4 regions of the Pantoea sp. X-Soil-YNGN-785 genome follow, and region 3 is predicted to be linked to each of the others. Evidence: predicted binding sites of a transcription regulator. Region 3 holds the regulator's gene; each other region holds the start of a gene.
The links. The regulator PurR, encoded in region 3, represses purine synthesis genes. The targets are predictions, from matches to a motif close to CANGCAAACGTTTGCNTG.
Positions count from the first base shown of each region.

Region 1: rbsD (D-ribose pyranase) is a predicted target of PurR. The motif match lies at 2,979-2,996, and genes of this name have one in related genera.
Region 2: tusA (sulfurtransferase TusA) is a predicted target of PurR. The motif match lies at 2,204-2,221, and genes of this name have one in related genera.
Region 4: purH (bifunctional phosphoribosylaminoimidazolecarboxamide formyltransferase/IMP cyclohydrolase) is a predicted target of PurR. The motif match lies at 1,555-1,572, and genes of this name have one in related genera.

Region 1 covers NZ_AP035942.1:3,956,125-3,963,670, reverse strand. The annotation lists gene kup (low affinity potassium transporter Kup) at 1-226, shown strand, start outside; gene qseC (quorum sensing histidine kinase QseC) at 242-1,597, opposite strand; gene qseB (quorum sensing response regulator transcription factor QseB) at 1,585-2,256, opposite strand; gene AC6I8E_RS18490 (YgiW/YdeI family stress tolerance OB fold protein) at 2,419-2,826, shown strand; gene rbsD (D-ribose pyranase) at 3,009-3,428, shown strand; gene rbsA (ribose ABC transporter ATP-binding protein RbsA) at 3,436-4,944, shown strand; gene rbsC (ribose ABC transporter permease) at 4,941-5,912, shown strand; gene rbsB (ribose ABC transporter substrate-binding protein RbsB) at 5,938-6,813, shown strand; gene rbsK (ribokinase) at 6,876-7,546, shown strand, end outside.
Region 2 covers NZ_AP035942.1:3,711,968-3,719,513, forward strand. The annotation lists gene AC6I8E_RS17345 (zinc/cadmium/mercury/lead-transporting ATPase) at 1-1,842, shown strand, start outside; gene tusA (sulfurtransferase TusA) at 1,895-2,146, opposite strand; gene AC6I8E_RS17355 (7-cyano-7-deazaguanine/7-aminomethyl-7-deazaguanine transporter) at 2,351-3,016, shown strand; gene AC6I8E_RS17360 (DcrB family lipoprotein) at 3,134-3,688, shown strand; gene iolE (myo-inosose-2 dehydratase) at 3,738-4,634, opposite strand; gene iolG (bifunctional inositol 2-dehydrogenase/D-chiro-inositol 1-dehydrogenase) at 4,682-5,692, opposite strand; gene iolD (3D-(3,5/4)-trihydroxycyclohexane-1,2-dione acylhydrolase (decyclizing)) at 5,755-7,546, opposite strand, start outside.
Region 3 covers NZ_AP035942.1:1,815,246-1,822,791, forward strand. The annotation lists gene cfa (cyclopropane fatty acyl phospholipid synthase) at 188-1,336, opposite strand; gene punC (purine nucleoside transporter PunC) at 1,647-2,849, opposite strand; gene punR (DNA-binding transcriptional activator PunR) at 2,957-3,862, shown strand; gene purR (HTH-type transcriptional repressor PurR) at 3,859-4,884, opposite strand; gene cydH (cytochrome bd-I oxidase subunit CydH) at 5,166-5,255, shown strand; gene AC6I8E_RS08430 (C40 family peptidase) at 5,303-6,112, opposite strand; gene AC6I8E_RS08435 (Grx4 family monothiol glutaredoxin) at 6,477-6,812, shown strand; gene rnt (ribonuclease T) at 6,856-7,524, opposite strand.
Region 4 covers NZ_AP035942.1:254,812-262,357, forward strand. The annotation lists gene purH (bifunctional phosphoribosylaminoimidazolecarboxamide formyltransferase/IMP cyclohydrolase) at 1-1,409, opposite strand, end outside; rRNA gene AC6I8E_RS01135 (16S ribosomal RNA) at 2,041-3,580, shown strand; tRNA gene AC6I8E_RS01140 (tRNA-Glu) at 3,667-3,742, shown strand; rRNA gene AC6I8E_RS01145 (23S ribosomal RNA) at 3,955-6,862, shown strand; rRNA gene rrf (5S ribosomal RNA) at 6,954-7,069, shown strand; gene metA (homoserine O-acetyltransferase MetA) at 7,247-7,546, shown strand, end outside.

The DNA.
Region 1 (7,546 bases), 1.8 Mb from region 3:
TGAGGAGATTTTCCACCGTTGCGGGCTGGAAGGACTTAACTGCCGCATGATGGAGACCTCGTTCTTTATGTCGCATGAGTCGCTGATCATCGGCAAACGGCCGTGGTATCTGCGCCTGCGCGGCAAACTCTTCCTGGCGTTGCAGCGCAATGCGCTCCGTGCGCCAGACCAGTTTGAGATCCCGCCAAACCGCGTGATTGAGCTGGGCACCCAGGTCGAGATTTGATTGGCAGCGCCCGCCTTACGGGGCGGGCGCTGACCAGCGTAGCGTGACGCACAAGCCGCCGCCGGGTCGCTGGCTGAACGTAACCTGCATCCCATGCAACTGGGCAATATTACGCACTATCGATAATCCCAGCCCGCTCCCGCTCTTCTCCTGACCTGGCGGTCGCCAGAAACGCTCACCGAGCCGTTGCAGGTCGGCAGCACTCAGACCCTCACCGTTATCCTCTACCGACAGGCTGTTTGCCTGCAACCGCACATCGACTTCGCTGCCCGCAGGCGTATAGCGAATGGCGTTATCCAGCAGATTCCGCACCAGCAGTGACAGTAACAGTGGATGACCCTGAATCTGCGGATCGGCCTCCGCGTGCAGCCGCAGGGTGACGCCGGTTTTATCGGCCAGCGGCAATTGTGCGGCGATCGTCTCCTGCACCGTGCGTTTCAGCACCACCGGTTCGAAGGCGCTGCGTGCATCATCGGCTTCAACCCGCGAAAGCGTCAGCAGCTGATCCACCAGCCGCGTAGCGCGTGCAATGCCGGCATCCAGCTGTTGCAGCGCATGGGTTCGCATCACTTCGTCATCCGACGTCAGCTGGATCACTTCGCTTTGCACCTGCAGAGCGGCCAGCGGACTGCGCAGCTCATGTGCGGCATCGGAGGTAAAGCGACGTTCACGCTGCATCATGGCGCTGATGCGGCTGAACAGGCCATTGAGCGCCATCATCAGCGGCTGTACCTCTTTCGGCACGCGGTCTGCCTGCAGCGGCGTATCGTCATCAGGCGCGCGCTGTGCCAGCTGCTGCGCCAGCGTCTTCAGCGGTCGCAGTTCAGACCAGACCAGTCCGATGAGCAACAGCAGCATAAACGGCAGCGCGATCAGCCAGGGCAGCATACTGGCTTTCATCAGATCCTGTGTTATGTCGTCGCGGTATTCCAACTCCTGACCGACGACTACCCGGAACTTTTGATCCGGCGTGGTCAGCCAGACAAACCGCCAGCGATCGTCATCATTGGTGAGCTGTCCTTCATGAAATCCCTGATAGTCCGCCTCAAACGGCAGATAGCGGCCATTATCGCCATCATTCATCACCTGCCTGCCGTCACGTGTGAAGACAGCAAAGGCCAGGGCATCGTCATCCTGATCGCCACGATGGTGCCGCAGCATCGCTTTGGTTCGGGGCAATGTGGTGTTGTCCAGCGAAGAGAAATCCAGCGTCAGCAGGCGCTTGGCCAGCAGCATCTGCTGGGTATCAAACAGCTCATCAAGGGTTTCACGGGTCTGATGCCAGGCACTCAGGCTGGCACTGGCCCAGCAGAGGCCGAGCAGCAGCACGAAACCGAGGCCCAGCCGCAGAAACAGGCTCATTGATCGCATTCAGCGGCTCCCAGGGTATAACCGACGCCGTGCAGCGTGCGGATAAACGCGCTGCCCAGCTTTTTACGCAGATGATGGATATGCACTTCTACCGCGTTGCTGGAGACGTCGGCATCCCAGCTGTAGAGCTTATCTTCCAGCTGGCTGCGCGTCAGCACCCGGCCCGGGTTGCGCATAAAGAGTTCCAGCAGCGCCAGTTCACGGCTTTTCAGCTCAATCGTCTCGCCCTCGCGCATCACACTGTGACTGCCGGGGATCAGTACCACGTTACCGTGACGGAGTTCGGGCTGCAGCTGACCGTGACGGCGGCGGATTAGCGCCTGTAAGCGCGCGGCCACTTCGGTTAAGGCAAAGGGCTTGCACAGATAGTCATCGGCTCCCATCTGCAGGCCTTCAACCCGCTGATCGAGCGCATCGCGGGCAGTCAGTATCAGGACCGGCACATCATTTCCCTGCTGCCGCCACTGCCGCAGGATATCGAGTCCATCCCGCTCAGGCAGAGAAAGGTCCAGGATCACCGCATCCCAGGGCGCGGCCTCCAGCGCGTTACAGCCCGCCTCACTAGACGTAAACCAGTCAACGCTGAAGCCCAGTTTACTCAGCCCCGCTTTGATACCGTCGCCAATTAAGCGATCGTCTTCAATCAGTAAAATACGCATCACGTCTCCCTGTTCCGATAGCGTTTTATACGAAGCAACTTCCTCACTGTACAGCTGATTTCGGCGAAAATGGCTTATTTTTCACGCTTAAGAAGCTGTTAAGAACTCTGTGGTCAACTGGGCGTATTCAAACCGAAAACACCACTGAGAAAGGGGTACACCATGAAAAAGCACGCTGCAATTTTGGCCGTCGTTATGCTGGCTTCCGCCCCGGTTTTCGCTGCACAGCAGGGCGGATTTGTTGATCCCAGTGCGCCAGCCGCACAGACGCCGTCAGCATCCGGTCAGGGCGGCTTCAGTGCCGATCACACCAGTGTGGTGACCGTGAAGCAGGCTGAAGAGATGAAAGATGACAGCTGGATCACCGTACGCGGCAAGCTGGAAAAACAGATCGGCAAGGAAGATTATCTGTTCCGCGACCAGACGGGCACTATGAAAGTTGAAATCGACCACAAGCACTGGAACGGCCAGACCATCACGCCCAAAGATAACGTTGAGCTGACGGGTGAACTGGATAAAGATTTCAACAGCATTGAGATGGATGTTAAGCAGGTTAAGAAACTGCCTTAATTCCCTCCTGCCGGGCCGCATTCACGGCCCTTTTTGCGTCCCCTTCCCCGCCTTAATGCAAATTTCCTCCCGCGTGAGCGAAACGTTTCGATAGCGATCACAGATTTCTTCTTTGCCGGTTGAGTTGATGGCGGCTTTTCATACACTCCAGACAGCGAAACGTTTCGCTGTGGAGTAAAAAAATGAAAAAAGGTCGCCTGTTAAACGCTGAACTCTCACATGTGATTGCCCGCCTGGGACACACGGATACGCTGACGATTGCCGATGCTGGCTTGCCGATTCCGGCTGGACCGCAGCGCATCGACTTAGCGCTCACGCCGGGTACGCCCGATTTTATGCAGGTGGTTAATGCTGTCGCACTGGAGATGCAGGTAGAGAGCGCCCTGATCGCGGAGGAGATTAAGCAGCATAATCCGCACCTTCATAGCGCGCTTGTCGCCGTGCTCGAAGCCTTGCAACAGCACCAGGGGAATCGCATCACCATCAGCTACACCAGTCATGAACAATTCAAACAACAAACGCAGCGTAGTCAGGCGGTCATTCGGAGCGGAGAGTGCTCTCCGTTTGCGAATGTCATCCTCAGCGCCGGTGTGACCTTCTGAGGCCGCTATGCAACCTTTACTGCAACTCGACGGCATTGAAAAATCCTTTCCGGGCGTAAAAGCCCTGAAGGGGGCGTCGCTGAATGTCCGTGCAGGACGCGTGATGGCGCTGGTGGGCGAGAACGGCGCAGGCAAGTCCACCATGATGAAAGTGCTGACCGGGATCTATCAATATGATGCCGGTACGCTGCGCTGGCTCGGCAAAGAGACCCGTTTCAGTGGACCGAAAGCGTCACAGGAAGCGGGCATTGGCATCATCCATCAGGAGCTGAACCTGATCCCTCAGTTAACCGTGGCGGAGAATATTTTTCTCGGTCGCGAATATGTGGGGCGTTTTGGCCGTATCCAGTGGCCGCGTATGTATGCCGAAGCCGATGCGCTGCTCAAAAGGCTCAATCTGCGCTTCAACAGCCACAAGCTGGTGGGCGATTTGTCGATTGGCGATCAGCAGATGGTCGAAATCGCCAAAGTGCTGAGCTTTGAGTCGCAGGTCATCATCATGGATGAGCCGACCGATGCGCTGACCGATACCGAAACGCTGTCGCTGTTCCGGGTGATCAACGAACTGAAAGCGCAGGGCTGCGGCATCGTCTATATCTCGCATCGCATGAAAGAGATCTTTGAGATCTGCGATGACGTCACGGTATTCCGCGACGGTCAGTTTATTGCTGAACGTCCGGTCAGCGAGCTGACCGAAGAGAGTCTGATCGAGATGATGGTCGGACGTAAGCTGGAAGATCAATATCCGCATCTTGATCAGGCGCCAGGCGACGTGCGGCTCAAAGTGGAGAACGTCAGCGGGCCGGGCGTGGAGAACGTCAGCTTCAGTCTGCGCAAAGGCGAAATCCTTGGCATCTCGGGTCTGATGGGCGCGGGCCGCACCGAACTGATGAAGGTGCTCTACGGCGCGCTGCCGCGTCGTGAAGGTGCAATGTGGCTTAATGGACGGGAAGTGGTGACGCGTTCGCCGCAGGACGGGCTGGCTAACGGTATCGTCTACATCTCGGAAGATCGTAAGCGTGATGGTCTGGTGCTGGGCATGTCAGTGAAAGAGAACATGTCGCTGACGGCGTTAGGCTATTTCAGTCACGGCAGCGGCACGCTGAAACATGCGGCAGAGCAGCTGGCGGTAGGCGATTTTATCCGGCTGTTCAACGTGAAAACGCCTTCTATGGAGCAGCCGATTGGCCTGCTTTCAGGCGGCAACCAGCAGAAAGTGGCGATTGCCCGCGGTCTGATGACCCGCCCTAACGTGCTGATTCTGGACGAACCGACCCGCGGTGTGGATGTCGGTGCGAAGAAAGAGATCTACCAACTGATTAACCAGTTTAAAGCCGAAGGGCTGAGCATCATCCTGGTCTCCTCGGAAATGCCGGAAGTGCTGGGCATGAGCGATCGAATTCTGGTGATGCATGAAGGCCGTATCAGCGGCGAATTTACCCGTGAAGACGCCACTCAGGAAAGCCTGATGGCAGCCGCCGTAGGCAAGCAACACAGCGAGGATTTAGTGGTATGACGACCCAAACTTTACCGGCCAGCCGTCGCTGGTTTAGCAAAAGCTGGCTGCTGGAACAGAAGTCGCTGATTGCGCTGATGGTGCTGATCGCCGTGGTGGCCAGCCAGAGCCCGAACTTCTTTACCGTGGCGAACCTGTTCAACATTCTGCAGCAGACCTCGGTTAACGCCATTATGGCGGTCGGGATGACGCTGGTGATCCTGACTTCAGGTATCGACCTCTCGGTGGGATCGCTGCTGGCTCTGACGGGCGCAGTGGGTGCATCGCTGGTGGGCATGGAGGTCAATGCTCTGGTCGCGGTGGCGGCTTCGCTGGCTCTGGGTGCGGCAATCGGTGCCCTGACCGGGACTATTGTGGCGCGCGGTAAGGTGCAGGCCTTTATCGCCACGCTGGTCATGATGCTGCTGCTGCGCGGTGTGACCATGGTCTACACCGACGGCAGCCCGATTAACACCGGTTTCAGTGCCAATGCCGATCTGCTGGGCTGGTTTGGTATTGGTCGCCCGCTGGGTATCCCTGCGCCGGTCTGGCTGATGGCGCTGGTCTTTATCGCCGCCTGGTACATGCTGCAGCACACGCGTCTGGGTCGCTACATCTATGCGCTTGGCGGTAACGAAGCGGCAACGCGTCTCTCCGGCATCAATGTGAATCGCGTCAAAATCATCGTCTATTCACTGAGCGGCATGCTGGCAGCGCTGGCGGGCACCATTGAAGTGGCGCGTCTCTCATCAGCACAGCCGACAGCGGGTACCGGCTATGAGCTGGATGCAATTGCTGCGGTCGTGCTGGGCGGAACCAGCCTGGCTGGCGGTAAAGGCCGTATTTTCGGCACCCTGATTGGCGCGCTGATCCTCGGCTTCCTGAACAACGGCCTGAACCTGATGGGCGTCTCTTCGTACTACCAGATGATCGTTAAAGCGGTGGTCATCCTGCTGGCGGTGCTGGTGGATAATAAAAGCAGTAAATAACTCTGACCTTACACAGGATAATAAGATGAAAAAGTTAACCGCACTGGCCATGATCCTCGGCGCAACGCTCAGTACCAGCGCCATGGCAAAAGATACCATCGCGCTGGTGGTTTCAACCCTCAACAACCCGTTCTTTGTTTCTCTAAAAGAGGGTGCTCAGAAAGAAGCGGACAAACTGGGCTACAACCTGGTCGTGCTGGATTCACAGAACAACCCGGCTAAAGAGCTGGCGAACGTGCAGGATCTGACCGTTCGCGGTACTAAGCTGCTGCTGATCAACCCGACTGACTCTGATGCTGTGGGCAACGCCGTGAAGATGGCTAACCAGGCGAATATTCCTGTCATCACGCTGGACCGCGTTGCGGCACAGGGCACGGTGGTCAGCCACGTCGCTTCCGATAACCGTTTCGGCGGTAAAATGGCCGGTGACTTCATCGCCAAAAAAGTCGGCGAAAATGCCAAAATTATTGAGCTGCAGGGCATTGCCGGAACCTCTGCTGCCCGCGAACGTGGCGAAGGCTTCAAACAGGCCGCTGATGCGCATAAATTCCAGATCCTCGCCAGCCAGCCTGCTGACTTTGACCGCACCAAAGGTCTGAACGTCATGCAGAACCTGCTGCAGGCACACCCGGACGTTCAGGCTGTATTCGCTCAGAACGACGAAATGGCGCTGGGTGCACTGCGTGCGCTGCAGACTGCCGGAAAAACTGGTGTGATCGTGGTGGGTTTTGACGGCACTGCTGATGGCGTGAAAGCCGTAGAAGCTGGCAAACTGTCTGCCACCGTGGCACAGATGCCAGAAAAAATTGGCATGATCGGCGTGGACACCGCTGATAAAGTGCTGAAGGGTGAAAAAGTGAAGGCGATCAATCCGGTCGACCTGAAGCTGGTCACTCAATAACTCAAAGAAAAGCAGGGCACCGCGCCACCCTCCCGGTGGCGCACTTATTCCGGACTCCCCTAATGAGCAAAAACGCAAAACTGGCCGTTCTTGGCAGCATTAATGCTGACCACATCCTTAATCTGGCGCACTTCCCTCGTCCCGGTGAAACGGTGATCGGGCAGAATTATCAGGTTGCGTTTGGCGGTAAAGGCGCGAATCAGGCGGTCGCCGCGGGTCGTGCGGGTGCCGATATCGCCTTTATTGGCTGTGTGGGCGCTGACGACATTGGCGAACGTATTCGTGAGCAGCTCGCGCAGGACAATATTGATACCACGCCCGTAGAAGTGGTTGAGGGCGAGTCGACCGGTGTGGCGATGATTTTCGTCAACGGTGACGGTGAGAACAATATTGGTATCTACTCCGGAGCAAATGCGGCCTTAACACCCGATTGCGTGGCGCGTCATCAGCAGGTTATTGCCAGTGCCGATGCACTCTTAATGCAGCTGGAATCGCCGCTGGAGAGCGTGCTGGCCGCCGCGACATTTGCCCGGCAGCATCAGACGCAGGTAATTCTCAATCCGGCACCCGCTACCCCTCTCTCCGATGAGCTGCTGGCGCTGATCGACATTATTACGCCGAATGAGACCGAAGCCGAGAGTCTGACCGGCATTGCGGTTAACAACGATGAAGATGCGGCTCGCGCTGCGGCAGTGCTGCATGCGAAAGGCATCGGCACGGTACTGATTACGCT
Region 2 (7,546 bases), 1.9 Mb from region 3:
TCGCTCTGGCAGCAGAACCGGATACTGATTTTACTGGCGCTGCTGGCGCTTGCCAGCAGCGTTCTCAGCCAGTTCGCGCCCGTCTGGGGCGATCGGCTGTTTGTGCTGACCACCATGGTCGGCCTGGTTCCGGTCGCGCGCGGTGCCTGGCAGCGTCTGCGCAGCGGATCGCCTTTTACCATTGAGACATTAATGACGCTGGCGTCGGCAGGCGCGTTGATCATTGGCGCGCATGCAGAAGCCGCCATGGTGCTGGTGCTGTTTCAACTGGGCGAACAGCTGGAAAGCTATGCCGCGTCCAAGGCACGCAGCGGCGTCACCAGCCTGATGGCGTTGCGGCCTGAATCAGCGATTCGCCTGGAACAGGGCAAGCGCAGTGAGGTGCCGCTGGCGGCGCTGCAACCGGGTGATGTGATTGAAGTCGCGGCGGGCAGCCGTTTGCCGGTCGATGGCTGTTTAATCAGCCCGCTCGCCAGTTTCGATGAGAGCGCGCTGACCGGTGAGTCATTACCAGTCACCCGCGCCAGCGGTGAACAAATCCTGGCCGGGGCCACCAGCATCGACCGGCTGGTGACGCTGGAAGTGGTGTCAAAACCCGGTGAAAGCGCGATTGACCGTATCCTGCAGCTGATTGAGGAAGCAGAAACGCACCGTGCGCCGGTTGAACGCTTTATCGATCAGTTCAGCAGCATCTATACGCCGCTGGTGATGCTGCTGTCGCTGCTGGTGATGGTCGTGCCACCCCTGCTCTTCGCAGGCGACTGGCAGCCGTGGATCTACAAAGGACTGACCCTGCTGCTGATTGGCTGCCCCTGTGCGCTGGTGATCTCTGTGCCAGCCGCGATTACCTCCGGGCTGGCTGCGGCGGCGCGTCAGGGTGCACTGATTAAAGGTGGTGCGGCGCTGGAACGCCTGAGTTCGCTGCGCAGGATGGCCTTTGATAAAACCGGCACCCTGACGCTGGGTAAGCCCCAGCTGACGCAGATCCTGCGGTTTGGCACAGCCAGCGAGTCAGAGATGCTGGCGTTAAGCGCTGCGGCGGAACAGGGTGCGACCCATCCGCTGGCCAGCGCTATCGTGGCGGCCGCGCAGGCGCGTGATCTGGTCATTCCTGACGCGCAGGATCAGCAGGTGCAGGCGGGACGCGGCATCAGTGCGCGGGTCTCAGGCCAGCAGATTCAGCTGCTGACGCCCGGCCATACGCCCGGCCTGACGCCGCAGCAAAGCGCGCAGATTGCGCAGCAGGAAGCCGAAGGTGAAACCCTGGTGGTACTGATGCGCGATGGCGAGGCGCTCGGTGCGCTGGCCCTGCGCGATCAGCTGCGCGACGATGCCGTGGAGGCGTTAAAAGCGCTGAAAAAGCTGGGCATTGAGAGCCTGATGCTGACCGGCGATAACCCGCGCGCGGCAGCAACCATTGCCCGCCAGCTCGATATTGATTATCGCGCCAGCCTGCTGCCCGCCGATAAGGTGGCGGCCATCCGTGAACTGAGTCAGCAGCAGCCGCTGGCGATGATCGGAGATGGCATTAACGACGCCCCGGCGATGAGAGCGGCGACGCTGGGCATTGCGATGGGCAGCGGCACCGATGTCGCGCTGGAAGCGGCCGATGCGGCCCTGACGCGGAATCAGCTCAGCAACCTGGCCCCGATGATTGCGCTGGCGCGTCGTACGCGGCGCATCATCCGCCAGAATATCGGCATTGCGCTGGGGCTGAAGGCGATTTTCCTGGTCACCACCCTGCTGGGTCTGACCGGACTCTGGCTGGCGGTGCTGGCAGATTCCGGTGCGACCGCGCTGGTCACCGCCAACGCGCTGCGGTTACTGCGGCGCCGTGACTGAGTAAAAGGCTCTGTCTGAAGAGTAGGGTTAACGGCGGCCTGAACGGCTGCTGTTAACCCGCCATACCTTTGCGGATCAGAAACTGATAGGGCAGCGTGTCGGTCTGCTGTGCCAGCAGGCCATGTTCCATGAAGCGGCAGAAGCCGGGAATATCGCGGGTCGTCGCCGGATCATCGGCAATAATCAGTAACGTCTCGCCATCCTGCAGGCTGCGTACGGTTTTGCGCACCATCATCACCGGCTCCGGGCAACGCAGGCCACGGGCGTCCAGCTGATGGTCGGCAGAGGAAAAAGCATCGCTCATAATCAACTCGGTTCAGGTAAGGGGCGCTCATTCTAGCGCGTGCTGGCGGTGAAGCAAGGCGATAACGATTGCGTTAAAATTAACCATTGCATAAAAAGCACAACGCGGTAATATGCCGCCGCTTTTTGCTCATAAAACTGCCAGGCGCTGCCCGAACGGCGTCCCGCAATGGGTTCCCTCACCCCAACATTAAAAAGGTTGAATATGCTCGCATTTTCTTCACGTCAGCGCATGCATGCGCTTTTCTGGTTATCGCTGTTTCACCTGCTGGTGATCACCTCCAGTAACTACCTGGTTCAGTTGCCGATCTCTGTCTTTGGCTTCCACACCACCTGGGGTGCGTTCAGCTTTCCGTTTATCTTCCTGGCGACCGATCTCACCGTGCGTATTTTTGGCGCACCGCTGGCCCGACGCATTATTCTGGCCGTGATGATCCCGGCGCTATTTATCTCTTACGCTGTCTCGGCGCTGTTCTATCAGGGTGAATGGCAGGGCTGGCAGGCGCTGGAAGTGATGAACCTGTTTGTTGCCCGTATCGCCTGCGCCAGCTTTATGGCTTATGCACTGGGTCAGATCCTCGACGTTCATGTATTTAACCGTCTGCGTCGTCTGCCTCAGTGGTGGATAGCACCCGGCTGCGCCATGTTCCTGGGGAATATCAGCGATACGCTGGCTTTCTTCTTTATCGCCTTCTATAAAAGCCCCGATGCGTTTATGGCGCAGCACTGGGTCGAGATCGCCCTGGTGGATTACAGCTTCAAGGTGCTGATCTGCATGGTCTTCTTCCTGCCCGCCTACGGCGTGCTGCTCAATGCCGCGCTAAAACGTCTGGCTGAACGCCAGACCGCCCGCCAGGTCAATTTCGGCTAAGAACTTATATAATTTCCGCCATTACCCGCTAAGATCTTCTGACAATCATCAGGTTGCGTTTGCAACCTGATTCCTGTTGTATTAATGCCTGACTGGAAACTTAAAAAAGGGATTCTGATGCGCAACCTGGTGAAATATGTAGGAATGGGTTTACTGGTACTTGGCCTGGCGGCCTGTGACCAGAAGAAAGATGAAGCGGCGAACGACAATGGCGTCAGCGCCAGTCAGTCGGCGCAGACCGTCACGCTGATGGATGGCAAACTGAGCTTCTCACTGCCACCAGGCATGTCAGATAAAAGCGGTAAACTGGGTTCGCAGACCACGAACATGCACGTTTATGCGGATGAAACCGGAGCCCGCGCCATTATTGTGATTGCCGGTGACCCGACCAATGACGGGCTGGATGTGCTGTCGAAGCGCATGGAACAGCAGCAGCGCAACCGCGATCCGCAGCTGCAGGTGGTGTCGAACAAATCTGTGACGCTAAAAGATCAGCCCGCTCAGCAGCTGGATACCGTGATTTCTGCCAACAACCAGACTTCATGGTCTTCCGTGGTTCTGGCAAAAGTGGATGGCAAACTGGTGACGCTGCAGATTACGCTGCCAGGCGATAATCAGCAGCAGGCCCAGAGCGATGCTGACAGCATTGTGAAAAGCATTACGCTGAAGTAAAACAAAAGGCGGGCTTCCCACAGGGAAGCCCGCCTTTATTCAGAGCACGTTATAACCCTGTATTTTCCCGAATATATTTCCGCGCTTTCACCGCATACTCAAACGGATTGGCCAGCGCCGGATCCTGCTCCGCTTCCACCACCATCCAGCCTTTGTAGCCGTAATCGTCCAGGATTTTAAACACTGGCTTAAAGTCGATCACGCCATCGCCCGGCACGGTAAAGGTGCCCTTTTTTACCCCTTCCAGGAACGAGAGATGATTCTCGCGTACCTCAGCCACTACTTCATCACGCACATCCTTGAGATGCACGTGGAAGATGCGCGGCAGATATTTTTCCAGTACCGCCAGCATCTTCTGCTGGGAGCCTTCGGAGTAGTAGACGTGGCCGGTGTCATAGAGCAAACCAACCTGCTCGTCGGTCATCGCCATAAACCGGTCGATCTCTTCAGTGGTCTGAATGCCGGTGCCCATGTGGTGATGCAGTGTCACGCGCATCCCCTTCTCTGCTGCGATGCGAGCCAGTTCGTTGTAGCCTTCTGCGGTTAACCGCCACTCTTCATCGCTGAAAATCGCTTTCTCTTCAAACACTGCCAGCGTGGTGCCCTGAATACTTTTACTCTGCTCAGAACAGCCAATCACCCGCGCGCCCATCGCATGCAGGAAGTTCATATGCTCGATGAACTGTTCGATGGTTTTCTCTTTGTCGCCGTTGGCAAAAAAGGTGCTGAACCAGGCGTTGCAGATTTCGATGCCGCGAATATCGAGCATCGGTTTCAGAATCGCCGGATCGCGCGGATATTTGCTGCCCACTTCACTGCCGGTAAAGCCCGCCAGCGCCATCTCACTGACGGTCTGCTGGAAGGTGTTCTCACTGCCAAGATCCGGCATGTCATCGTTGGTCCAGCCGATCGGCGCGATCGCCAGTTTTACGTTCTCTTTGTTCATCTTCTTATTCCCGGATGGAGAGCGGCCAGGCCGCAGAGAGAGCTAAATCAGTTATAGAAAGCAGGACGCGGCGGCATCTCTACCGGCTCAATCGCACCACTGTTCTGCGCTTTGATGCAGGCATCGGCGGCCACGGAGGCGGCGAAGCCATCCCAGGCAGAAGGACCGGTAAGCTGACCCGCTTTGATGTCGTTGATAAACGCCTGCAGCTCAACGTCATACGCCTCGATAAAACGATCTTTCCAGTCCACCAGAATGGTGTTCGACAGGCGGGCATCTTTGCGCAGCTGCACCGAAGAAGGCTCTGGCAGGCGGGCAATCCCCTCTTCACCGACCACTTCACACTGAATGTCATAGCCGTAAGCGCAGTTAACGAAAATCTCGACGTCAATGCGCACCCCTTTGTGGGTTTCGAACAGGACGATCTGCGGGTCTTTCAGCTGACCGTGGGACTTTGACGTCACACGAGGGAAGATCACCTGCACCGTTTTATAGTCGTCGTTTGTCAGCCAGCGCAGCACATCCAGCTCGTGGATCAGTGTGTTGGTGATCGCCATTGGCGTGGTGTAGTTTTCTGGCACGGTCGGGTTACGGTGCGCGCAGTGCAGCATCAGCGGCTCACCGATATCGCCATCGGTGATCACTTTTTTCAGGGCGCGGTAGCCCGCATCGTAAGGGCGCATAAAGCCAACCTGCACCAGGCGTTTACCCGCCTGAATCTCTGCATCCACCACCCGGCGGCAGCCCTCGGCGCTCATCGCCAGCGGTTTTTCACAGAAGACCGGTTTACCGGCGGCAATCGCCGCTAAGGTGAACTCTTCGTGGGTCGGATCCCATGAGGTGACCAGCACCGCATCGACGTTGGGTGACTGAATCACATCGTGGCCATTTTCGAACACCTCCGCCTCAATGTTCAGGCGTTGCAGTGCGGCCCGCGCGCCGTCGACATTGATGTCAGAGACGGCAACCACCTGCGCACCCTGCAGCACATGGCTGCAGCGGCGAATATGTTCCTGACCAATTGCACCTGTACCGATGACGCCAAGTTTCAAAGTCATAATTACACCTGTGTAGGGTTCGTACGGAGAAGAGGAAAACGGGCCGCAGCACGGCCCAGAAATTAATATTTGCGCGCCTGATCCAGATGGCTGTTGAGCTTGTCCGCCACCGCCTGAGCGCGTTCGGTTTTCGACGCCTGCGCCACGCCGACGTGCCACCAGCTGAAATATTTGTGGATCATGGTCTTTGGCAGCACTTTGATGTCGATAAGGGTGGAGACGGTCTGGGTGCGCGCATCTTCCAGCGCCGCTTTAAGCTGTTCCAGGCTGGTGACGCGATAAGTTTTGCAGCCATAACCGGCAGCAATGGCCGCGAAATCGACCGGAATAAAGCCGCCGTCCAGCCTGCCGCTTTCCGCGTTACGGAAACGGAACTCGGTGGTGAAGCTGTCCATACCGTGTTCCATCTGCAGGTTGTTGATACAGCCATTAGTCATGTTATCCAGCAGCACGACGTTGATCTTCGCCCCTTCCTGAATCGAGGTGACCAGCTCAGAGTGCAGCATCATAAAGGAGCCATCGCCGACCAGCGCATAGACCTCGCGCTGCGGCTGCGCCAGTTTTGCACCCAGCGCGGCATTGACTTCATAGCCCATGCAGGAGTAGCCATATTCGACGTGGTAAGCGTTGTAATCTTTGGTGCGCCAGACGCGCTGCAGGTCGCCCGGCAGGCTGCCTGCGGCGGCTACCACGACCGCATCTTTCGGCAGCTGCTCGTTTAAGGTGCCAAGCACGCTGCTTTGCGTCAGCAGTGACTGAGTCAGGCGGTTAAATTCTGCGAACACCGCTTCGCGGTCGAGATGGTCAGCTATCTCCGGCACAAAGTCGCCATCGTGATATTCCACCTGATAGACGCGCTGCGTCTCTTTCAGCAGCTGGCTCTGCGCCTGCTCAATCTGGCTGCCCCAGTCATTACTGTAGTGCTGTGAGGCCAGTGCAGCGGTGAGCGCGGTCAGCCCTTCACGGGCATCGGCCAGCAGCTGCACGCCATCGAGCTTGTAGCTGTCGAAGTTGCTGACGTTAATGTTCAGGAAGCTGACATCGGGATGCTGGAAAATCCATTTCGATGCGGTGGTAAAGTCGGTGTAGCGGGTGCCGATGCCGATGACTAAATCGGCCTCTTTCGCCAGCAGGTTCGCGGCCAGACAGCCGGTTTCGCCTACGCCGCCGACATTCAGCGGATGGTCAGAGACCAGCGTGCCCTTGCCCGCCTGCGTCTCGGCAAAGGGGATCTGATAGCGCTCGGCAAACTGGCGCAGCGCCTCGCCCGCTTCAGAGTATTTCACCCCGCCGCCGCAGATAATTATCGGCTTGCGCTTACGGTTAATCAGCGTCAGGGCATCCGCCAGCTGCGCCGCGACCGGCAGGCGGCGATCCAGACGGTGCACGCGTTTCTGGAAGAAGTAGTCCGGGTAATCCCAGGCCTCACCCTGCACATCCTGCGGCAGCGACAGCGTGACCGCGCCGGTTTCGGCCGGATCGGTCAGCACGCGCATGGCATTGATACAGGCGGACATTAGCTGCTCAGGACGGCTGACGCGATCCCAGTATTTGCTGACGGCGCGGAAGGCGTCGTTGGTGCTGATGCTAAGATCGTAGCTCTGCTCAATCTGTTGCAGCACCGGATCGGGCTGACGGGTGGCGAAGACGTCGCCGGGCAGCAGCAGCAGCGGAATGCGATTAGCGGTCGCAGTGGCGGCGGCAGTAATCATGTTAGCCGCACCCGGTCCCACAGACGAACTGCAGGCGATAATCTGACGGCGCAGCGACTGACGGGCAAAGCCGGTGGCAGCATGGGCCATGCCCTGCTCGTTACGACCCTGCCAGACCACCAGATCGCCGCTATCCTGTTCC
Region 3 (7,546 bases):
CGCGTTGGCCCGGCAACGGGCGCACCTCAGGGATGAGGTGCGTAATCGCGCGGGCCGAGCATGTCAGGGATGACGGGTTTTGCGACTTTCCGATCTGACTGTGTTCCCTATGCAGTTCCACTCTCAAAACAGGCCAGTTTTTTAAAACCTTCAGCACGGGATCACCCTCTTAACAAACTGACACTCCCTACCGCGCCACCCGTAATCCGCCCTCAACACCGCGACTGAACACAATCTGCCACAGCTGAATATCCCGCGCGCGGAAGGCGCCGGCACAGGCATTAAGATAATAGGAGAACATCCGCTTAAAGCGTTCGCCATAGTTATCAGCCAGCTCCGGCCAGGCCTGCAAAAAGCGCTCATGCCAGGCCATCAGCGTTTTGTCGTAATCGGCCCCAAAGTTATGCCAGTCTTCCAGAATAAAATGCGGCTCGCTGGCATCCGCCACGTGACGCACTGAAGGCAGGCAGCCGTTGGGGAAGATATATTTGTCGATCCAGGGATCGACACTCATATCGGTTTTAATCGCGCCAATGGTGTGAAGCAGAAAAATTCCGTCAGGCTTTAAATTACGATCAACCACATCAAAATAGGTGGCGTAATTCTTCGGCCCGACATGCTCGAACATGCCTACTGAAACGATGCGATCAAACTGCTCATTCAGATCGCGATAATCCTGCAACAGAATCGTGACGTCTAATCCACTACAGCGCTGCTGCGCCAGTTTCTGTTGTTCGGCGGAAATCGTCACGCCATGCACGTTGACGCCATAATGACGTGCGGCAAATTCCGCGAGTCCGCCCCAGCCACAGCCGATATCCAGCAGCGACATTCCAGGTTCCAGCGCTAATTTACGGCAAATCATATCCAGCTTGGCTTCCTGCGCCGTCGCCAGGGTCGTAGCTTCTTTCCAGTAGCCACAGGAATATTGCATATAGGGGTCGAGCATCAGTGAAAAGAGATCGTTACCCAGGTCGTAATGCTCTTTACCGACAATCCAGGCCCGCTTTTTCGACTGCAGATTGGTTAAGCGGGCAGCGGCAATGCGCAGCGTATCTTTAAAGTGATGCGGGAGTTGCTGATCGAGTTTATGTTTCAGCACCTGATGGAAGAAAATATCCAGCCGATCGCACTCCCACCATCCATCCATATAGCTCTCACCGAGCCCAAGCGATCCCTCCTGCAGAACACGCTTAAAAAAGCCGGGATGATTAATATGAATATCCCAGGGACGTGAACCATTAATTTCAATATCCGCTTTTTCCAGCATCTCGTGGACGATGCGATACCAATGGTTTTCTTCAGGGCTCACTGCTTCTGCATAAGATGAACTCATAGCTTTTCCACCACCTGTCCAATCTGAACCTGAACAAAGAGTAGTCAATTTCGTCAGGCATTGAGAAACGGTACGGATGACTCCGCACACCGGTTGACTGTGTGATACAGAGGACTGGACTAGCCTGCAGCAGGTCGGTCTGGGTAAGAATAACGCGCGCGAATACCGTCCCGGCAACAGGGTGCCAATCAGATTATTACGTTATTATATTGTTGATTTATTACAGATTTGTTGACCCGGATGAGTATATGCTCACGCGGGTCAATATTCAATGACTTATTGTTAGGAGGCTAACGAAAAAGTCAGTGTGTCAGTGATTATCCTGGCAGGCAGGTTGCGCGGAGGCAACAACAGTTTGTGCGCTTGCGGTACGCTGTATGACGTAACCCACCAGCGCCAGCAGAATCGTCACCGTCATCATCAGCGTAGTGGTAAACAGTGCATGCGTTAATCCGGCAGAGACTGCCAGGCTTGCAGCGAAGCAGAGTCCTAGCTGTAAAGTGTTCTGCAATGCGGCCGCTTTACCGGTGGCGTGCGGGAAGGGCGTCAGCGCACTGGAAACCACGATTGGATAGATCGCACCGTTAGCCAGCGCCATACCGCAGAACGGCACCATCAGGCTCACCAGCGTGCTGCCGCCTGACAGCGCGACGGCAAACAGCGCCAGAATGCTCAGGCTGTAAATGCCCAGCAGCCACGGTAACAGCTGAGCGCCATTAAAGCGGTTAAGAAGGGCACGACAGCCGAATCCACCAATCAAAAAGGCGAGCGTCTGGGGCACATAACTCAGGCCGATATCGGCGGGTGAAAGGCCCAGATCCGCCAGAATAAACGGCGAGCCGGTCAGCCAGGCAAAAAAACTGGCTGAACAGGCGGAGTAGACCAGCACGTTGCCGCTGTAAACCCGTGATTTCAGCAGAGTGAAAAAGCCAGGCTGGGCTCCTTTCTCGCGTGCTTCCTGGCGTACGGTGGGCAGGCGCAGCGTGGTCAGAATCAACGCCACCGCAATCAGCGTCAGCACCAGGAAAATCGAACGCCAGTGGAAATGGCCGATGAGCCAGGCACCCAGCAACGGGGCCAGCGCCGGGGAGAGCGCAACCAGCGGCATAATCGTGGCAAAGACTTTGTTAGCGCGCGCGGCAGGATAGCGATCCACTACCAGTGCCTGCCAGCTCACGGCCGCAGCACAGACGCCAATCGCCTGCACAAAGCGCAGCGCCAGCATCAGAGTGATATCATTCACCCACAGCATGCCCGCACAGCCGATGCCAAACATGGCCAGTCCGGCCAGCAGCACCGGTTTACGTCCAATGCGATCGGAAAGCGGTCCCCAGAAGAGCTGCCCACAGGCGAAACCCGCCAGAAAGAGACTCATACTGGCGCTGATCAGGCCCGGCGAGGTATTAAACGTTTGCTGCATCGCACCAAAGGCGGGCAGGTACATATCTGTGGCTAAAAAGCCGAGCATGCTCAGCAGGGCAAGGTAGGGCATAAATCCTTTATTCGACAACATCTCATTCTCATTTTTGCAGGATGAACGCGGCAGAGTGTAAAAGGTGCGTTTGCCGCTGTGAAACGGTAATATTTGCCGATTGCTGTTAAAATTTTTGAAGGCAGATTATGTGGTCAGAATATGCATTAGAGGTCGTTGACGCGGTCGCCCGCGGGGGCAGCTTCAGCGCCGCTGCTCAGGAGCTGCATCGGGTGCCCTCTGCCATCAGCTACACGGTGCGTCAGCTGGAGAACTGGCTGGCAGTGCCGCTGTTCGAACGCCAGCATCGCGAAGTGGTGCTGACGCCAGCAGGCGAACATTTTGTTCGGGAAGGGCGCAGCGTCATCAAAAAAATGCTTGCCACCCGGCGTCAGTGTCAGCAGCTGGCCAACGGCTGGCGCGGGCAGCTCAGCATTGCCGTTGACCGCATCGCCAAACCTCAACGCACCCGGCAGCTGGTCAAAGACTTCTATCGCCACTTCCCCGATATGGAACTGATCATCAGCTATGAAGTCTTTAACGGCGTCTGGGATGCACTGGCCGACGGTCGGGTGGAAGTTGCGATTGGGGCCACCCAGGCGATTCCGGTAGGCGGACGGTTTGCATTTCGAGATATGGGTACGCTCAACTGGCGCTGCGTGGTCGCGCCCGATCATCCTCTGACTCAGGCGAACCAGATCGATGATGACACGCTGCGTAGCTGGCCGTCACTGGTGCTGGAAGATACATCACGCGCACTGCCGCGTCGTATGACATGGACGCTGGATAACCAGCGCAGGCTGGTGGTGCCGGAGTGGCAAACCGGACTGGAGTGCGTGCAGGCAGGCTTGTGTGTGGCGATGGTGCCGGGTCATCTGGCCAGACCACTGCTCGACAGCGGCGAGCTGGTCGAACTGACGCTGCCGGTGGCATTTCCGGATAGCCCCTGTTGCGTCAGCTGGGCAGAAGATCGCGCATCACCGGCGACAGGCTGGTTGCTCAGCTATCTGGGTGATGCGCAAACGCTTAATCAGGAGTGGTTAAGCGAGGATTAGCGGCGATAGTCGCGGAACGGACCATCTGCCACTGAACGGCGCTCAATCAGCGTCGGATGGACTTCAATCGTTTGTGACACTTCGCGCTTACTGGTGATGCGGTCAAGCAGCATATCCAGCGCTTTCTCACCCAGCTGGGCTTTTGGCTGATGCACCGTGGTCAGGGCAGGGGCGAAATAGCGGGCGTTGCGCACATTGTCATAGCCGATGATCGAAATATCCTGCGGTACGCGCAAACCCATCTCGTCGGCGGCGCAAATGGCCCCCATCGCCATGATGTCACCGCCGCAGAACACCGCCGTAGGGCGTTGTTTCTGTGACAGGATCTGCTGCATCGCCTGATAGCCTGACTCCGGCTCAAAGTCACCCTGTACAATCCACTCGGCACGCGGCTGAATACCCGCTTCTTCCAGCGCCTTCAGAAAACCGGCATGGCGTCCGCCGCCGGTATTGCGCTCCATCTGACCGGGGATAGCACCAATATCACGGTGTCCGCGTTCAATCAGATAACGTCCCGCCAGATAGCCGCCCTGGAAGGCGTTATCGAGAACTGTATCAGTAAAGTCGGCGCGCGATTCGCCCCAGTCCATCACCACCATCGGGATATTGCGGTTCTCTTCCAGCATCTGCAGCAGATCGTCCGGATACTCAGAGCACATCACCAGCAGACCATCGACGCGCTTCTGCGCCATCATGCTGAGATAGGCGCGCTGTTTTTGGAGATCGTTATGCGCATTACCCAAAATCAGCGTATAGCCTTTGTCAAAACAGTGGTTTTCAACCGCTTCAATAATTTCAGCGAAATAGGGCGCTTCGCTGGAGGTGGCAAGCAGGCCCAGCGTTTTGGTGTGGTTTACTTTCAGGCTGCGCGCCACAGCACTTGGCGAGTAGTGCAGTTCCTTAATTGCCTGCCAGACCGCCTCGCGTGTTTCTTCAGCGACAAAGCGGGTTTTATTGATGACGTGCGAAACGGTGGTCGTTGAGACGCCAGCGCGTTTCGCCACATCTTTAATTGTTGCCATGAAAATCGGACTCCAGTGCTTACCTAACTCTATGATAAGCGTAATGTTAAACGTTTGCGTCTGCTCAGGGTTTTTTCCGCAAAAATGCGGCTTTTCTGGCCGGTAAACAGGCCGCTGGCGGAGAAAAAACGCCAGAAAAGATGCGCAAACGGAATCAGGGTTGCGCGCGTTGCGCAACAAAGGCGGGATTCTAACAAGGCTGAACGGATAAAACGAGATTTTTACCGGACCCTGTGGGAAAATGCCATATCCCTGCAAAGTGTGTGACTAAGGAGCAAGCAATGAGTACCGATTTGAAACTGGCTTTGATGACCACTGTCGGCTGTCTGCTGATGATTGTGGCCTTTAGTTTTACTGCCATTCTGCACTAATAAAAAAAGCCGGGATTATCCCGGCTTTTTTCTGACTGTTCTGCTGCTCAGCGTATCGTTTTCGGCGTCATCACCCGACGGGCACCAATATAGTGGCGCTGCCAGTAATCTTCCCCTAATGCACTGATCTGAATATCTTTGCCGGTACGTGGCGACTGAATAAACTTGCCATCGCCCAAATAAACGCCGACGTGGTCCGCTGTGCCGCGGCCATTAATACGGAAGAAGACCAGATCGCCTTTCTCCAGCGACTCACGCTTGATCGGCGCGGCGTCACGCAGGTGATACATCTCGTTAGCGGTACGCGGGATCTTAAATTTCACCAGGTCTTTATAGGCATACCAGACCAGACCGCTGCAATCGAAACCGGTATGTGGAGAGGTGCCGCCCCACTGATAGGGTTTACCCAACTGCCCCATCAGCTTGGTCATTGCAGTCTCACGCGCCTTCTGATAGCGCTGGCGGTGGGATTTGCTCATTTTAATCGTGCCTGGCTCGCGGGTGGTGACCTCAGCGGTTTTCAGCTGGCGCTGATGCCCATAGCGTTTCTTCTCTTTATTTTTTTCTTTGCTTTTGCTGATACGGGCGGTTTTGAGCGAGGTCTTCTTAGCAGGCGTCTGATTAGCAGTGAGTTCGACTTTTTTCTGTTTTTTCGTTTTAAGTTTTTGGTCAGGGCTGAGACGAGTTTTTTTCGTCACCGTTTTTACCGGGCGACGCTTGCGGCGTTCATCGTCGCGCGCACTCTTTTTCTCTGCTTTATGCGTATTGACGTTCACCGGCGCGTGAGGCGACGCAGCGGCGATGTTGAAAAACAGTTGCGCAAAGGCCAGCATAAAAAGCGTAATGATTAAACGCATAGTCCATTAATTAGTTAAGTTGTCAGGGCCACTACGCACCGCGACAAAGTTGAGATTAATCTGATCCAGGATCAGTGCCCAGGCCATTCTAGTCCAGTTCGCTTAAAAACTGTAATGCCTTTTAATGTTAATCTTTGCAGCCCACGTGATTGCACTGAAAATGAACATTTTCAGCATGTTATACCAACGGAATTATTACGAATTATTAAACTGTTACCAGCTGTTAATACCTGAAGTTAAATGTCCTGCGCACGGGACTTAACAATGATGGTCATTTAATCGGGCAGGGAGCAAAATCTCATTTTCAGTCACGCTGTGAAGTCGCTACAATAAACAAACACGAAGTAACGAATTAAGGAAGGCAATTATGAGTACTGTAGAAAAAATTCAGCGCCAGATCGCAGAAAACCCGATCCTGCTGTACATGAAAGGTTCCCCGAAACTGCCAAGCTGCGGTTTCTCTGCACAGGCGGTGCAGGCGCTGTCAGCCTGCGGTGAGCGTTTTGCTTACGTGGATATTCTGCAGAACCCGGACATTCGTGCTGAGCTGCCGAAATACGCTAACTGGCCGACCTTCCCGCAGCTATGGGTGGATGGTGAACTGGTTGGTGGATGCGACATCATCGTCGAGATGTTACAGCGTGGTGAACTGCAGTCGCTGATCAAAGAGACCGCAGAAAAATTTAAAGAAGCAGAATAAAAAAAGGCCGACATTATGTCGGCCTCTTTCATTGTGGCATCCCTTATGCGGATGTCGTGGCGTCTGCGTCGCCCCCGGCGAAGGGCAGAGGCCAGCCACCTAACCGTTTCCAGCGGTTCACCAGCTCGCAGAACAGTGTCGCCGTCTGCTGAGTGTCATAGAGCGCTGAATGCGCCTGCGTACTGTCAAACTCCATTCCCGCCGCAATACAGGCTTTCGCCAGCACCGTCTGACCCAGCACCAGTCCGCTCAGCGCTGCGGTATCAAAGGTGGCAAACGGGTGAAACGGATTGCGCTTCAGGCTGGCACGTTCTGCTGCCGCTGACATAAAGTTCAGATCAAACGTGGCATTGTGCGCCACCATAATGGCGCGATTGCAGCCGCTATCTTTAATGCCCTTGCGCACCATTTTGAAAATGGCGTGCAGCGCCTCATATTCACTCACCGCGCCGCGCAGCGGATTACTCGGATCGATACCGGTAAAGGCCAGCGCTTCCGGATGCAGCAGCGAGCCGACAAAGGGTTCGACGTTGAAATGCAGCGTCTGGTCAATCTGAATCCATCCCTCTTCATCCATTTTCAGCGTGATAGCGGCAATCTCCAGTAACGCATCGGTTTGCGCGTTGAAACCAGCGGTTTCAACGTCGATCACCACCGGATAGAAGCCACGGAAACGTTGATTGAGTGCATTAGGGGAATTCGATTCAGACATCAGGATCTCGTTGCAGAAAAAG
Region 4 (7,546 bases), 1.6 Mb from region 3:
CCTTTCACTTCCAGACCTTCATCAGCTGCTTTAATACCTGCAATTTTTGCGGAGTAGACGCGGCTCATCTGACCCGCACCAATGCCGATAGTCATGTTGTCGCGTGCATAGACAATGGCATTGGACTTAACGAACTTCGCGACTTTCCAGCAGAACAGTGCATCGCGCAGTTCCTGCCCGGTTGGCTGGCGCTTGCTGACGACACGCAGCTGGCTGGCTTCCACCATGCCAAGATCGCGATTTTGGACCAGCAGGCCGCCGTTGACGCGTTTGAAATCCAGCGCGGCGGTACGGTTCTGCCACTGGCCGCAGATCAGGACACGGACATTCTGCTTCGCAGCGGTAATTTTCAGCGCGGCTTCAGAAACGGCGGGCGCGATGATCACCTCAACAAACTGGCGGCTGATAATGGCCTGCGCCGTTGCTTCATCCAGCTCGCGGTTAAAGGCAATGATGCCGCCAAACGCGGAAGTGGGGTCGGTCTGGTAAGCACGCTCGTAGGCTGCCAGCAGATCGTCACCGGTTGCGACACCACAAGGGTTGGCATGCTTAACGATGACGCACGCGGGTTCACTGAACTCTTTCACACACTCCAGTGCCGCATCCGTGTCAGCAATATTGTTATAGGAGAGCGCTTTGCCCTGAACCTGCTGCGCGGTCGCTACTGAGGCTTCAGTGATATTCTCTTCTATATAGAAGGCAGCATCCTGATGGCTGTTCTCGCCGTAACGCATATCCTGCTTCTTGATGAAGTTCAGATTGAGCGTCCGTGGGAAACGGCCGGCGGGCTGGTTGCGTTCACCGTGATAGGCAGGCACCAGGGTACCGAAGTAGTTAGCGATCATGCTGTCATACGCGGCGGTGTGTTCGAACGCTTTAATGGCCAGATCGAAACGGGTCTCAAGCGTCAGCGCGTTCTCGTGAGCGTCCATTTCAGCAATGATGGCGTCGTAGTCGCCGCTGCTGACCACAATGGCGACATCTTTATGGTTCTTGGCAGCAGAGCGCACCATGGTCGGGCCACCGATATCGATGTTTTCCACCGCATCTTCCAGTGAACATCCTTCACGGGCGACCGTCTGTGCAAAGGGATAGAGGTTAACGACCACCATGTCGATTGGGCTGATGTCGTGCTGTGCCATGATGGCATCATCCTGGCCGCGACGACCTAAAATGCCGCCATGCACTTTCGGATGCAGGGTTTTGACGCGTCCATCCATCATTTCCGGAAAACCGGTGTAGTCAGAGACTTCAGTGACAGCCAGGCCCGCATCCGCCAGCAGGCGAGCGGTTCCACCTGTGGAGAGCAGTTCGACACCGCGATGGGAGAGCGCCTGAGCAAATTCGAGGATACCGGCTTTGTCAGAGACACTGAGCAATGCGCGGCGTACAGGACGAGGTTGTTGCATGGTGGTTTATCCCTTGGCTTTGTTTCGCGTATATAAGAGCGTTACATCAGGTTTTATCGCGGTTTTCTCTTCTATATAAGAAGAAAAGATCAAAAACCTCAGGTAACGCCCCGATAAGGGGGTCCGGAATATTGCCCGGCATTGTAGCGAAAACGTTTGCGTGATGCTCGCCTAAATTTGATTAGCCCGCTCTGTGTGGATAACATTGTGCGTAACTGCGTATAACAGCGGCTTTTGCTGTGGAATGCAGCGAACGCGCTTTTTTATGCATTTTATGGGTTGCGCCTCTGTGCGAACTCCCTATAATGCGCATCCATCAACACGGAACACCGGCAACGGGAAACGGGTTGAGAGGCACAGGAGACTGCGCCGCCGGAGAAAAACTTCTGAGAAAGAGGTTGACTCTGCAGGAGGAAAGCGTAATATACGCCACCTCGCGACAGGACGCTAACGCACTGTTCGCACTGCTCTTTAACAATTTATCAGACAATCTGTGTGGGCACTCGCAGGATTGATATCAGCGTCTTAGGACGCAACAAAATATCAAAGCCTCACGAGTGAACACATAATGAAATTCATTATGACGTTTTACAGATGAGCACCGCTTAACTTGTTTAAGCAAATCAAACTTAAATTGAAGAGTTTGATCATGGCTCAGATTGAACGCTGGCGGCAGGCCTAACACATGCAAGTCGGACGGTAGCACAGAGAGCTTGCTCTCGGGTGACGAGTGGCGGACGGGTGAGTAATGTCTGGGGATCTGCCCGATAGAGGGGGATAACCACTGGAAACGGTGGCTAATACCGCATAACGTCGCAAGACCAAAGAGGGGGACCTTCGGGCCTCTCACTATCGGATGAACCCAGATGGGATTAGCTAGTAGGCGGGGTAATGGCCCACCTAGGCGACGATCCCTAGCTGGTCTGAGAGGATGACCAGCCACACTGGAACTGAGACACGGTCCAGACTCCTACGGGAGGCAGCAGTGGGGAATATTGCACAATGGGCGCAAGCCTGATGCAGCCATGCCGCGTGTATGAAGAAGGCCTTCGGGTTGTAAAGTACTTTCAGCGGGGAGGAAGGCGGTGCGGTTAATAACCGCGTCGATTGACGTTACCCGCAGAAGAAGCACCGGCTAACTCCGTGCCAGCAGCCGCGGTAATACGGAGGGTGCAAGCGTTAATCGGAATTACTGGGCGTAAAGCGCACGCAGGCGGTCTGTTAAGTCAGATGTGAAATCCCCGGGCTTAACCTGGGAACTGCATTTGAAACTGGCAGGCTTGAGTCTTGTAGAGGGGGGTAGAATTCCAGGTGTAGCGGTGAAATGCGTAGAGATCTGGAGGAATACCGGTGGCGAAGGCGGCCCCCTGGACAAAGACTGACGCTCAGGTGCGAAAGCGTGGGGAGCAAACAGGATTAGATACCCTGGTAGTCCACGCCGTAAACGATGTCGACTTGGAGGTTGTTCCCTTGAGGAGTGGCTTCCGGAGCTAACGCGTTAAGTCGACCGCCTGGGGAGTACGGCCGCAAGGTTAAAACTCAAATGAATTGACGGGGGCCCGCACAAGCGGTGGAGCATGTGGTTTAATTCGATGCAACGCGAAGAACCTTACCTACTCTTGACATCCAGAGAACTTTCCAGAGATGGATTGGTGCCTTCGGGAACTCTGAGACAGGTGCTGCATGGCTGTCGTCAGCTCGTGTTGTGAAATGTTGGGTTAAGTCCCGCAACGAGCGCAACCCTTATCCTTTGTTGCCAGCGATTCGGTCGGGAACTCAAAGGAGACTGCCGGTGATAAACCGGAGGAAGGTGGGGATGACGTCAAGTCATCATGGCCCTTACGAGTAGGGCTACACACGTGCTACAATGGCGCATACAAAGAGAAGCGACCTCGCGAGAGCAAGCGGACCTCACAAAGTGCGTCGTAGTCCGGATCGGAGTCTGCAACTCGACTCCGTGAAGTCGGAATCGCTAGTAATCGTGGATCAGAATGCCACGGTGAATACGTTCCCGGGCCTTGTACACACCGCCCGTCACACCATGGGAGTGGGTTGCAAAAGAAGTAGGTAGCTTAACCTTCGGGAGGGCGCTTACCACTTTGTGATTCATGACTGGGGTGAAGTCGTAACAAGGTAACCGTAGGGGAACCTGCGGTTGGATCACCTCCTTACATGAAGATACCTTCCGGCGCAGTGTCCACACAGATTGTCTGATAGAAAATAACGAGCAAAGTGTCTTTCGAAGACAGACTTAATTGTCCCCTTCGTCTAGAGGCCCAGGACACCGCCCTTTCACGGCGGTAACAGGGGTTCGAATCCCCTAGGGGACGCCAAAGCTTGGTGACAGGTGAAAGATGTTACCCACATATCTTAAAGATGACTTACGAGTCATGTTTAAGATATTGCTCTTTAACAATCCGGAACAAGCTGAAAATTGAAACGACGTGTCGTTTTCATTCTCCGTAATAAGAATGAAAAATACGATGCGTTCGAGTCTCTCAAATGCTTGCAGCTCGCAGCGTTGAAAAACGCCTGTGGGTTGTGAGGTTAAGCGACTAAGCGTACACGGTGGATGCCCAGGCAGTCAGAGGCGATGAAGGACGTGCTAATCTGCGTAAAGCGACGGTAAGGTGATATGAACCGCTACAGCCGTCGATGTCCGAATGGGGAAACCCGGTGCACTCTGTGCATCATTGCAGCATGAATACATAGTGCTGCAAGGCGAACCGGGGGAACTGAAACATCTAAGTACCCCGAGGAAAAGAAATCAACCGAGATTCCCCCAGTAGCGGCGAGCGAACGGGGAGCAGCCCAGAGCCTGAATCAGCATGTGTGTTAGTGGAAGCGTCTGGAAAGTCGCAGGGTACAGGGTGATACTCCCGTACACAAAAGCGCATATGCTGTGAGCTCGATGAGTAAGGCGGGACACGTGGTATCCTGTCTGAATATGGGGGGACCATCCTCCAAGGCTAAATACTCCTGACTGACCGATAGTGAACCAGTACCGTGAGGGAAAGGCGAAAAGAACCCCGGCGAGGGGAGTGAAACAGAACCTGAAACCGTGTACGTACAAGCAGTGGGAGCCTTCTTTATGGGGGTGACTGCGTACCTTTTGTATAATGGGTCAGCGACTTATATTCTGTAGCAAGGTTAACCGTATAGGGGAGCCGCAGGGAAACCGAGTCTTAACTGGGCGTTAAGTTGCAGGGTATAGACCCGAAACCCGGTGATCTAGCCATGGGCAGGTTGAAGGTTGGGTAACACTAACTGGAGGACCGAACCGACTAATGTTGAAAAATTAGCGGATGACCTGTGGCTGGGGGTGAAAGGCCAATCAAACCGGGAGATAGCTGGTTCTCCCCGAAAGCTATTTAGGTAGCGCCTCGTGAACTCATCTTCGGGGGTAGAGCACTGTTTCGGCTAGGGGGCCATCCCGGCTTACCAACCCGATGCAAACTGCGAATACCGAAGAATGTTATCACGGGAGACACACGGCGGGTGCTAACGTCCGTCGTGAAGAGGGAAACAACCCAGACCGCCAGCTAAGGTCCCAAAGTCATGGTTAAGTGGGAAACGATGTGGGAAGGCACAGACAGCCAGGATGTTGGCTTAGAAGCAGCCATCATTTAAAGAAAGCGTAATAGCTCACTGGTCGAGTCGGCCTGCGCGGAAGATGTAACGGGGCTAAACCATGCACCGAAGCTGCGGCAGCGACACTATGTGTTGTTGGGTAGGGGAGCGTTCTGTAAGCCGTTGAAGGTGTGCTGTGAGGCATGCTGGAGGTATCAGAAGTGCGAATGCTGACATAAGTAACGATAAAGCGGGTGAAAAGCCCGCTCGCCGGAAGACCAAGGGTTCCTGTTCAACGTTAATCGGAGCAGGGTGAGTCGACCCCTAAGGCGAGGCCGAAAGGCGTAGTCGATGGGAAACAGGTTAATATTCCTGTACTCGGTGTTACTGCGAAGGGGGGACGGAGAAGGCTATATCAGCCGGGCGACGGTTGTCCCGGTTTAAGCGTGTAGGCGGAGGGTCCAGGTAAATCCGGTCCCTTATTAACGCTGAGGCGTGACGACGAGGCACTACGGTGCTGAAGTGATAAATGCCCTGCTTCCAGGAAAAGCCTCTAAGCATCAGGTAACACAGAATCGTACCCCAAACCGACACAGGTGGTCAGGTAGAGAATACCAAGGCGCTTGAGAGAACTCGGGTGAAGGAACTAGGCAAAATGGTGCCGTAACTTCGGGAGAAGGCACGCTGGCGCGTAGGTGGAGGGATTTACTCCCCGAGCCGAAGCCAGTCGAAGATACCAGCTGGCTGCAACTGTTTATTAAAAACACAGCACTGTGCAAACACGAAAGTGGACGTATACGGTGTGACGCCTGCCCGGTGCCGGAAGGTTAATTGATGGGGTTATCCGCAAGGAGAAGCTCTTGATCGAAGCCCCGGTAAACGGCGGCCGTAACTATAACGGTCCTAAGGTAGCGAAATTCCTTGTCGGGTAAGTTCCGACCTGCACGAATGGCGTAATGATGGCCAGGCTGTCTCCACCCGAGACTCAGTGAAATTGAACTCGCTGTGAAGATGCAGTGTACCCGCGGCAAGACGGAAAGACCCCGTGAACCTTTACTACAGCTTGACACTGAACATTGAGCCTTGATGTGTAGGATAGGTGGGAGGCTTTGAAGCGCGGACGCCAGTCTGCGTGGAGCCAACCTTGAAATACCACCCTTTAATGTTTGATGTTCTAACGTAGGCCCGTGATCCGGGCTGCGGACAGTGTCTGGTGGGTAGTTTGACTGGGGCGGTCTCCTCCTAAAGAGTAACGGAGGAGCACGAAGGTCAGCTAATCACGGTCGGACATCGTGAGGTTAGTGCAATGGCATAAGCTGGCTTGACTGCGAGAGTGACGGCTCGAGCAGGTGCGAAAGCAGGTCATAGTGATCCGGTGGTTCTGAATGGAAGGGCCATCGCTCAACGGATAAAAGGTACTCCGGGGATAACAGGCTGATACCGCCCAAGAGTTCATATCGACGGCGGTGTTTGGCACCTCGATGTCGGCTCATCACATCCTGGGGCTGAAGTAGGTCCCAAGGGTACGGCTGTTCGCCGTTTAAAGTGGTACGCGAGCTGGGTTTAGAACGTCGTGAGACAGTTCGGTCCCTATCTGCCGTGGGCGCTGGAGAATTGAGGGGGGTTGCTCCTAGTACGAGAGGACCGGAGTGAACGCACCACTGGTGTTCGGGTTGTCATGCCAATGGCATTGCCCGGTAGCTAAGTGCGGAAAAGATAAGTGCTGAAAGCATCTAAGCACGAAACTTGCCCCGAGATGAGTTCTCCCTGACCCCTTGAGGGTCCTGAAGGGACGTTGAAGACTACGACGTTGATAGGCCGGGTGTGTAAGCGCAGCGATGCGTTGAGCTAACCGGTACTAATGACCCGTGAGGCTTAACCTTACAACGCCAGAGGCGTTTTTGAGAGACACGATTTTCAGCCTTGTACCGGATATTCTGCGCGGCCCCTGTGGCGGCGCGGAGACAGAATTTGCCTGGCGGCTTTAGCGCGGTGGTCCCACCTGACCCCATGCCGAACTCAGAAGTGAAACGCCGTAGCGCCGATGGTAGTGTGGGGCCTCCCCATGCGAGAGTAGGGAACTGCCAGGCATTAAATAAGTGAAGAAGCCCCGCACGCGAGTGCGGGGCTTTTACGTCTGTTGTTTGCCACTTTAAGCTGAAACATTTTCATTTTCTGCATGAAACCTCGACATCTTACAACGATCAGGCTAATGTTGGGCATCCAGATGTCTAAACGTTTATATGGTTGCGAGAGGTGAGCAGGCTATGCCAATCAGGGTTCCCGACGAATTACCGGCAGTGAATTTTTTGCGTGACGAAAATGTCTTTGTCATGACATCGTCGCGCGCCAGTGTTCAGGAGATCCGACCGCTTAAAGTGCTCATACTGAATCTGATGCCGAAAAAGATCGAAACGGAGAATCAGTTTCTGCGTCTGCTTTCCAACTCGCCCTTGCAGATCGATATTCAGCTGCTGCGCATCGACAGCCGCGAGTCACGTAATACGCCCACTGAGCACCTCAACAATTTCTACTGCAATTTTGAAGATATCCAGCACGACAACTAC